DNA from 3 places in the Sphingomonas sp. Leaf28 genome. Region 2 is predicted to be linked to each of the others. Evidence: riboswitches for the same ligand, from Rfam matches in the RefSeq annotation. Region 2 holds a riboswitch; each other region holds the start of a gene.
What was found. A riboswitch is a leader RNA that binds a small molecule or an ion and turns the genes downstream of it on or off. The one in region 2 is predicted to bind cobalamin.
Positions count from the first base shown of each region.

Region 1: it holds a riboswitch for cobalamin, as region 2 does, so the genes downstream of both, ASE79_RS15520 (TonB-dependent receptor) here and ASE79_RS04115 (TonB-dependent receptor plug domain-containing protein) in region 2, are expected to answer to the same signal.
Region 3: it holds a riboswitch for cobalamin, as region 2 does, so the genes downstream of both, ASE79_RS09755 (HoxN/HupN/NixA family nickel/cobalt transporter) here and ASE79_RS04115 (TonB-dependent receptor plug domain-containing protein) in region 2, are expected to answer to the same signal.

Region 1 covers NZ_LMKX01000010.1:9,766-12,027, reverse strand. The annotation lists partial or broken gene ASE79_RS20460 (recombinase family protein) at 1-10, opposite strand, end outside; cobalamin riboswitch at 528-765, shown strand; gene ASE79_RS15520 (TonB-dependent receptor) at 934-2,262, shown strand, end outside.
Region 2 covers NZ_LMKX01000001.1:881,400-883,661, reverse strand. The annotation lists gene ASE79_RS04120 (TonB-dependent receptor) at 1-714, shown strand, start outside; cobalamin riboswitch at 766-983, shown strand; gene ASE79_RS04115 (TonB-dependent receptor plug domain-containing protein) at 1,096-2,262, shown strand, end outside.
Region 3 covers NZ_LMKX01000007.1:738,676-740,937, reverse strand. The annotation lists gene ASE79_RS09755 (HoxN/HupN/NixA family nickel/cobalt transporter) at 147-1,136, opposite strand; cobalamin riboswitch at 1,387-1,606, opposite strand; gene ASE79_RS09750 (PepSY-associated TM helix domain-containing protein) at 1,637-2,262, opposite strand, start outside.

The DNA.
Region 1 (2,262 bases), on a different contig from region 2:
CGGCGCAGGTAGCTGACGCGAGTGATCGCCGGCAGCACGGTCGGTGAAAGCCCGACCGCCATGACGAAGGCGATCAGGATGACGAGCTGAATAGGATCGATCGCACCGAGCGTTGCGGCTGACAGGCCCGCAAACGCGCACGGCATTTCAGCCTTGCCGTGGTCCCGCGACTTGCTGTGATCAGGCATGTCGCCGTGCATACCCGGCATTGCCATCGTCACGGCTCGAGGGGCGACGCCGGAACATAGCTCGATTGTGATCCGGCCGTGCTCGCTGCCGATCATGTACCCGGTCGGTACGAGCAGCTTGAGCAACAGCGTTGCCGCGCACACGAGGCCGCGAAGTAGCGTTGCGCTAGGAGGCGACGAACGGCGAACACCGAACGCGGGTAGCGCAGGCAGGCAGTCCTGTCATTGCCGTGTCGATCTACCCTGCAAACGGACGGGATCAGAGAAGGCCGAGGCTGTCTTGCCGATCGGAACCTTCCCCGGTACGCAATGTCCGTCAGGCCGGAGAAGTGTCTCCGACCCGACAATGATCGCGTTGGTGTCCCGAGAGGGACTTAATAGGGAACACGGTGTGGGAGACGCTCTCCCGAAGCCGAGGCTGTCCCTGCAACTGTAAGCGGCGAGCGAGACGTACATCGCGTCCTCTTCTGGAGGGTGCAGCCACTGGACCAACGCCGTAACGGCCGAGATCCGGGAAGGCCGTATGTCGAGCGACGACCCGTGAGCCAGGAGACCTGCCAGCGTCTGGTCGCTCTTGCTTTGGTCCAGGGGATGGTCGGGGCACGGTTCTTCCGTCTGAGCGACGAACGAGCGGCGGGGGTCGCATCGGTTCGTGTCGCGGGCGCTTGCGTCCGCCTGCCGACGCGCGCCGACCGTTCACAGCGGACGCCCCCGTCCAAAGTCGCTTGGCGCACGGGGGACGGACATGAAGAATCTGAGATTACGAACAAAATGGCTCGAATGCATAGCTATCGCTTCGGCATGTAGCACCACACCCGCATGGGCTCAGGGGCAAGACACCGAGGCTGTGCCGTCACAGGCACCAAACGACATCGTCGTGTTCGGCCGCGGCGAAGCGAAGATCGGTGTTGCGCATGCAGCGAGTGAGGGCACCGTCGCCGGGGCCGACCTTCTGGTTCGCCCGCTGCTGCGCGTCGCCGAACTGCTGGAAGCGATTCCCGGGATGGTCGCTGCGCAGCATTCGGGCAGCGGCAAGGCCAACCAGTATTTCCTGCGTGGCTTCAATCTCGATCACGGCTCGGACTTCACGACCTATATCGACGGGGTGCAGATGAACCTGCGCACGCACGGTCACGGCCAGGGCTATCTCGATCTCAACGGACTGATCCCGGAGATCGTCGCGCGCGAGGATTTTCGCAAAGGGCCATACCGTGCCGATGGCGGCGACTTCGCGCTGGCGGGGGCTGCGTACATGACCACGATCGATGGCCTCGCCCGGCCGTTCCTGTCGGTCGAGGGCGGCTCTTATGGCTATGGCCGGATCGCCGCGGGTGGCACGATCGACGGGATCGGCACCGGCAAACTGACGCTCGTCGCGCAGACCAAGGTCTATGACGGCCCTTGGGAGGAGCCTGAGCATCTGCGCCATGCCTCTGGCTTCGCGAAATATACTGCTCCAGCCGGTGCAGGCCAGATCGAAGCGTCGCTCAACGCCTACCGCGCGACCTGGCGTCCGACCGAACAAATTCCGGAGCGCATAATCGGTACCGCGCTCTGCAAGGACGTCTTCTGCTCACCCGATCCGACTGCACGCGGCGAGACCACACGGTTGGTCGGCAATATCGCGGTCCGCCAGCCGGACTGGCACGCCAATGTGTATGGTCAGTTCTACGACTGGTCGATGTATTCGAACCCGACCTACACCGATCCGGACGGGACCAGCGCGCAAATCCGCCAGTTCGACAAACGCTGGATCGTCGGTGCACGGGGCGAAAAGCGCTGGACGCTCGCGCCGACCCTCGCCGTCTCGCTCGGTACCGAAGAGCGCTACGACCATATCGGTAGCGTCGGTGTGTACCGCACCAGCGCGCGATCGTTCCTGTCATCGCTCGGCCGCTACCATGTCGAGGAAGCGTCGGCAGCTTTGTATGGCGAAGCGACATGGACGCCGGTTAAGGGCCTCCGCCTGATCGGTGGGGTCCGCGGGGACTATTATCACTACGTCGTTCGCGCGCGGGATCAGGCGGCGGTGTTGGCCGGGGAAGGCAGCGGCGACGACACGATCCTATCGCCC
Region 2 (2,262 bases):
GGCTATCGCGGCTGGCGGTTGCCGACGCTCAACGAGCTGTACCGCCCGTTCCGTGTCGGCAACGACGCGACCGCGGCGAACGCGCTGCTGTCGCCCGAGCGGCTGACGGGGATCGAGGCTGGCGTCACGCTGACGCCCGCGCCGGGGGTGACGATCGCCGCGACCTATTTCTACAACCGGCTCAAGGATGCGATCGCCAACGTCACGACGACCAGCCCGCCGCAGATCCTGCCGGGGGTGACGACCTACCGGGTCCGCCAGAATCTCGATGCGATCCGCGCGCACGGGTTCGAACTCGACGCGGCGTATCGCCCCGATGCGGGGCCGTTCGGCGTGCAGGCATCGTGGTCGCACACCAATTCGACGGTCGAGGGGTCCGGGCTCACCGCTGCGCTCGATGGCCTTCGCCCGGCGCAGACGCCGCGCGACCAGGTGTCGGGGACGGTCGACTGGCGGCGCGATGCCGCCGCGCTGTCGCTGACCGTGCGGCGGATCGGCCGGCAATATGACGACGACCAGAACAGCCGCGTGTTGGATCCGGCGACGACGCTCGATGGCTATGCCGCGCTGCCGATCACGCGCGCGCTGGTCGCCGAGCTGCGCGGCGAGAACCTGTTCGATGCGCGTGTCGAGGCGGGGATCAGCGGCGCGAATATCGTCGAGCGCGCCACGCCGCGGACGATCTGGGTCGGGTTGCGCTACGGCCTGCGCTGAGGGGGCAGGGTCGCATCCGCGCTTGCGTTGACCCGTGCCGGACCCGCGACTAATGCAAACCCTGTGAAGGGTTCCCGGCGACGGGATCAAAAGGGAAGCCGGTGCGCGGGCAGGGTCGTCAGGATCCCCATCCGCAAGACCGGCGCTGTCCCCGCAACTGTGACCGGATAGCGGCCACCCCGATTGCGCCACTGGGTCTCGGCCTGGGAAGGCGGGGTGGCAGCGACGACCCGGAAGCCAGGAGACCTGCCCGTCACGGTCGATCCACTGCGCGGGCGGGTGCTCCGGTGCGGACGAGTGCCCTATCGAAGGGGTGTCCTCGAGCGAGAGACGTCTGCCGGTCCGCGAATGGTCGTGGGCGGCTCTGCCAGGACGTGCCCCATGACGAAGTTCCTCCTCCTCCTGAGCGCCGCCGCGATCGCGGCATCGGCCGATGCCCAGACGCTCCCGGCCGCCGACGCGTCGGACGTCGTCGTGACCGCGACCCGAGTCGCGCAACCCGCCAGCGAGATCGGGCAGGCGGTGACCGTGATCGATCGCGCCGAGATCGAGCGGCGGCAGACGGTCGTGGTGTCCGATCTGCTCGCGACCACGCCCGGGGTCACCGTCACGCGTAACGGCACGCTAGGGGCGCTGACCGGCGTGCGGATCCGCGGTGCCGAATCCGACCAGACGTTGGTCGTGATCGACGGCGTGCGAGTCAACGATCCGGCCTCGACCGGCGGCGGCTTCGATTTTGGCAACCTGCTGGCGAGTTCGGTCGAGCGGATCGAGGTGCTGCGCGGCCCCAACTCGGTACCCTGGGGCAGCCAGGCGATCGGCGGCGTCGTCAACATCATCACCGCCGCCCCCGCCGAGGGGCTGCAGGCGCGCGCCAACGCCGAATATGGCTATGCCGACAGCATGTTCGCGAGCGCGGGCATCTCCGGCGCGACGGGGCCGGTGTCGGGCTCGCTCACCGGCGGGTATCTGCGCACCGACGGCATCTCGTCGGCGGCCAGCGGTACCGAGCGCGACGGCTATCGCCAATACGGCGCGACCGGCCGGCTGGGCGTCGAGTTCGCACCCGGGATCGGCCTCGATCTGCGTGGCTATTTCGCGGACAGCCGGGCCGAACTCGATGGCTTTCCCGCGCCGGACTATGTGCTTGCCGACACCGCGGACTATGGCAAGACGCAGGAGCTCTATGGCTATGCCGGGCTGCACGCGAACTTCGCCGACGGGCGGTTCAACAACCGAGTCGCGTTCACGATCGCCGACATCAACCGCGACACGTACGAACCGGCCTTTGGTGCAGAGCCGTCGTTCCTCGGCCGCGGCCGCAGCGAGCGCTACGAATATCAGGGCGACTTCCGCCCGCTCGACCAGGTTCGCGTCGTCGCCGGCGTCGAGCGCGAGAATAGCCGCTTCAACGACGGCTTCACCTATGCCGACACCGGCATCACCAGCGTCTACGGCCAGCTGATCGTCAAGCCGCTCGACATCCTCACGCTCACCGGCGGCGTCCGCAACGACGACCACGAGGATTTCGGCAACCACACGACGTTC
Region 3 (2,262 bases), on a different contig from region 2:
GAGCCTCGGGCGTGGGGTTAGAGGAATATCACGGGACTGCCAACTCGCTCGCGCCCGTCATCCTGACGAAAGTCAGGATCCAGAGCCACGCATGACTCGGCGTTTGGCTCTGGGTCCCGGGTCGAGCCCGGGATGACGAAGGGGTATCATCCGTGCACGACCTCGATCTCGTCGAAGCGTTTCCAGCGATAGATCGCAAAGCTCAGCACCCAGCACAGCACGAACAGGCCGATGATCGCAAAGCCGAGGCCGTTGAAATTCTCGCCCAGCGCGGCCGCCAGATCCCAGACGCCCCCCGACAGGCCGAGCTTGGCGCCCAGCAGCGCCAGCGTCTCGATCCCGCCGATCGCGATCGCGACGATTGCCGAGATCAGCGTGATGGTGATGTTGTAGTAGAGCTTGCGGATCGGCTTCACGAACGCCCATTCATACGCGCCGAGCATCACGACACCGTCCGCCGTATCGACCAGCGCCATGCCCGTCGCGAACAGGATCGGGAGGACGAGGATGGTGCCGATCGACAGACCGTCCGCGGCCTGGCTCGCGGACAGGCCGAGGATCGCGACCTCGGTTGCGGTATCGAAGCCGAGCCCGAACAGGAATCCGAGCGGCGCCATGTGCCAGCTGCGCGTGACGAGCCGGAACATCGGCCGGAACAGACGCGCGAGCAGCCCGCGGTTGCCGAGCAGCAGATCAAGGTCTTCCTCGACATAGACGCCGCCGCTGCGGACATGGCCGAACGTCCGCCAGACCGAGCGCAGGATGACGAGGTTCATCGCGGCGATCGTGAACAGGAACACTGCCGAGATGACGGTGGCGATCACGCCGCCAACCTGTTTGAACGCCTCGAACTGCGCGAGCGCGCTGGCGGTGAGCGCGATGGCGACCGCGGCGATCAGCACGATCCCCGAATGGCCGATCGCGAACCAGAAGCCGACCGCGATCGGGCGCTGGCCGTCCTGCATCAGCTTGCGCGTCACATTGTCGATCGCGGCGATATGATCCGCATCGACTGCGTGGCGCAGGCCCAGCCCCCAGGCGAGCAACGCGGTGCCGAGCATCAGCGGCTGCGCGTGGAACAGTGAGAAGGCCCAGCCCCAGGCGGCGATATTGGCCGCGACCAGGCTTGCGAACATCCAGCCGATGCGTTTGCGCGTCGCCATCCGTGCCGGCCCGCCGGGCGTTTTCTTGGCGGGCTCATCGATCGTCATCGTCGTCATGCAGAACTCCCCGGCGTCCGACGAGGACGGGGACCTGCCGCACGCGGCCGGGACGCGTGAAGACCGGACGCCATGAGCGGCCGACGCGCGTCGTCGATGCGGCCCCCGCCACAAGGTCGTCGCTCAGACGGCGTTCACCGTGCCTCGGCCACCCCCTGGGCCGGGACGAGAGCGACCAGACGCCGGCAGGTCTCCTGGCTCGCGGGTCACGGCTCCACGCCACACCTTCCCAGGTCGTTGACCCAGTGGCTGCCCCTCGTCGCGAAGGGCGTGTGCGTTTCGCTCGCCGCTTACAGTTGCAGGGACAGCTGCGGCATTGGATGGCGAACCCTCCGCACCGCATTCCCCTTCAAGCCCCGAAGGGCACCGACGCGATCTAGCGAGCCTCCGGTCGAACCGGCTGCTCGCGCATCGTGCTAGCCGGGTTCGCCGCGAGTGCCAATCGTCCTTTGCGGCGTGCGGCGCTCGCGACGACGCTGCCACCGGATCACGCCGGTCACGAACAGCGCGATCGGCACGAGGCCAGCGATGAAGGCCAGGATGCGCCCCGTCAGCCCCAGCGCCTCTCCCCCGTGCAGCGGGTGGAGCCAGTTCATCACGACGTCGCCGCCCGTCTCGGCAAGCCCGTCGCGCGTCGCGAGGACGGCACCGGTATAGGGATCGAGCCAAACGTTGGTGCGTGGGAAACGGCGGCTGGGTTCGCCGTCCTGCGCGAGATTGATCCGGATGGCGCCGGTCGGCGAGGCGGGCGTCTCGATCCAGGCGAGCGCGGCTCCGGGGAAGACGTGTTCGGCAATGGCGACCAATCGATCGACCGGCAGGCGCGCGCCGCGCGCGACCACGGCCAGCGGCGGGGTCCGGTAGAGGGGCGAGGCGCGCGCGATCACGAACCGGGTCTGGTCGGGCAAATCGAGCATCACCCCGGTCGCGGTGACGACGAGCACGAGGATCGCGCCGCCCAGACCGATCAGCTTGTGCCAGTCATACAGACAACGGAGCGGCGCGGCGTCGCGCTTGAAGCGGAGCGCGCGCCACCAGCTGC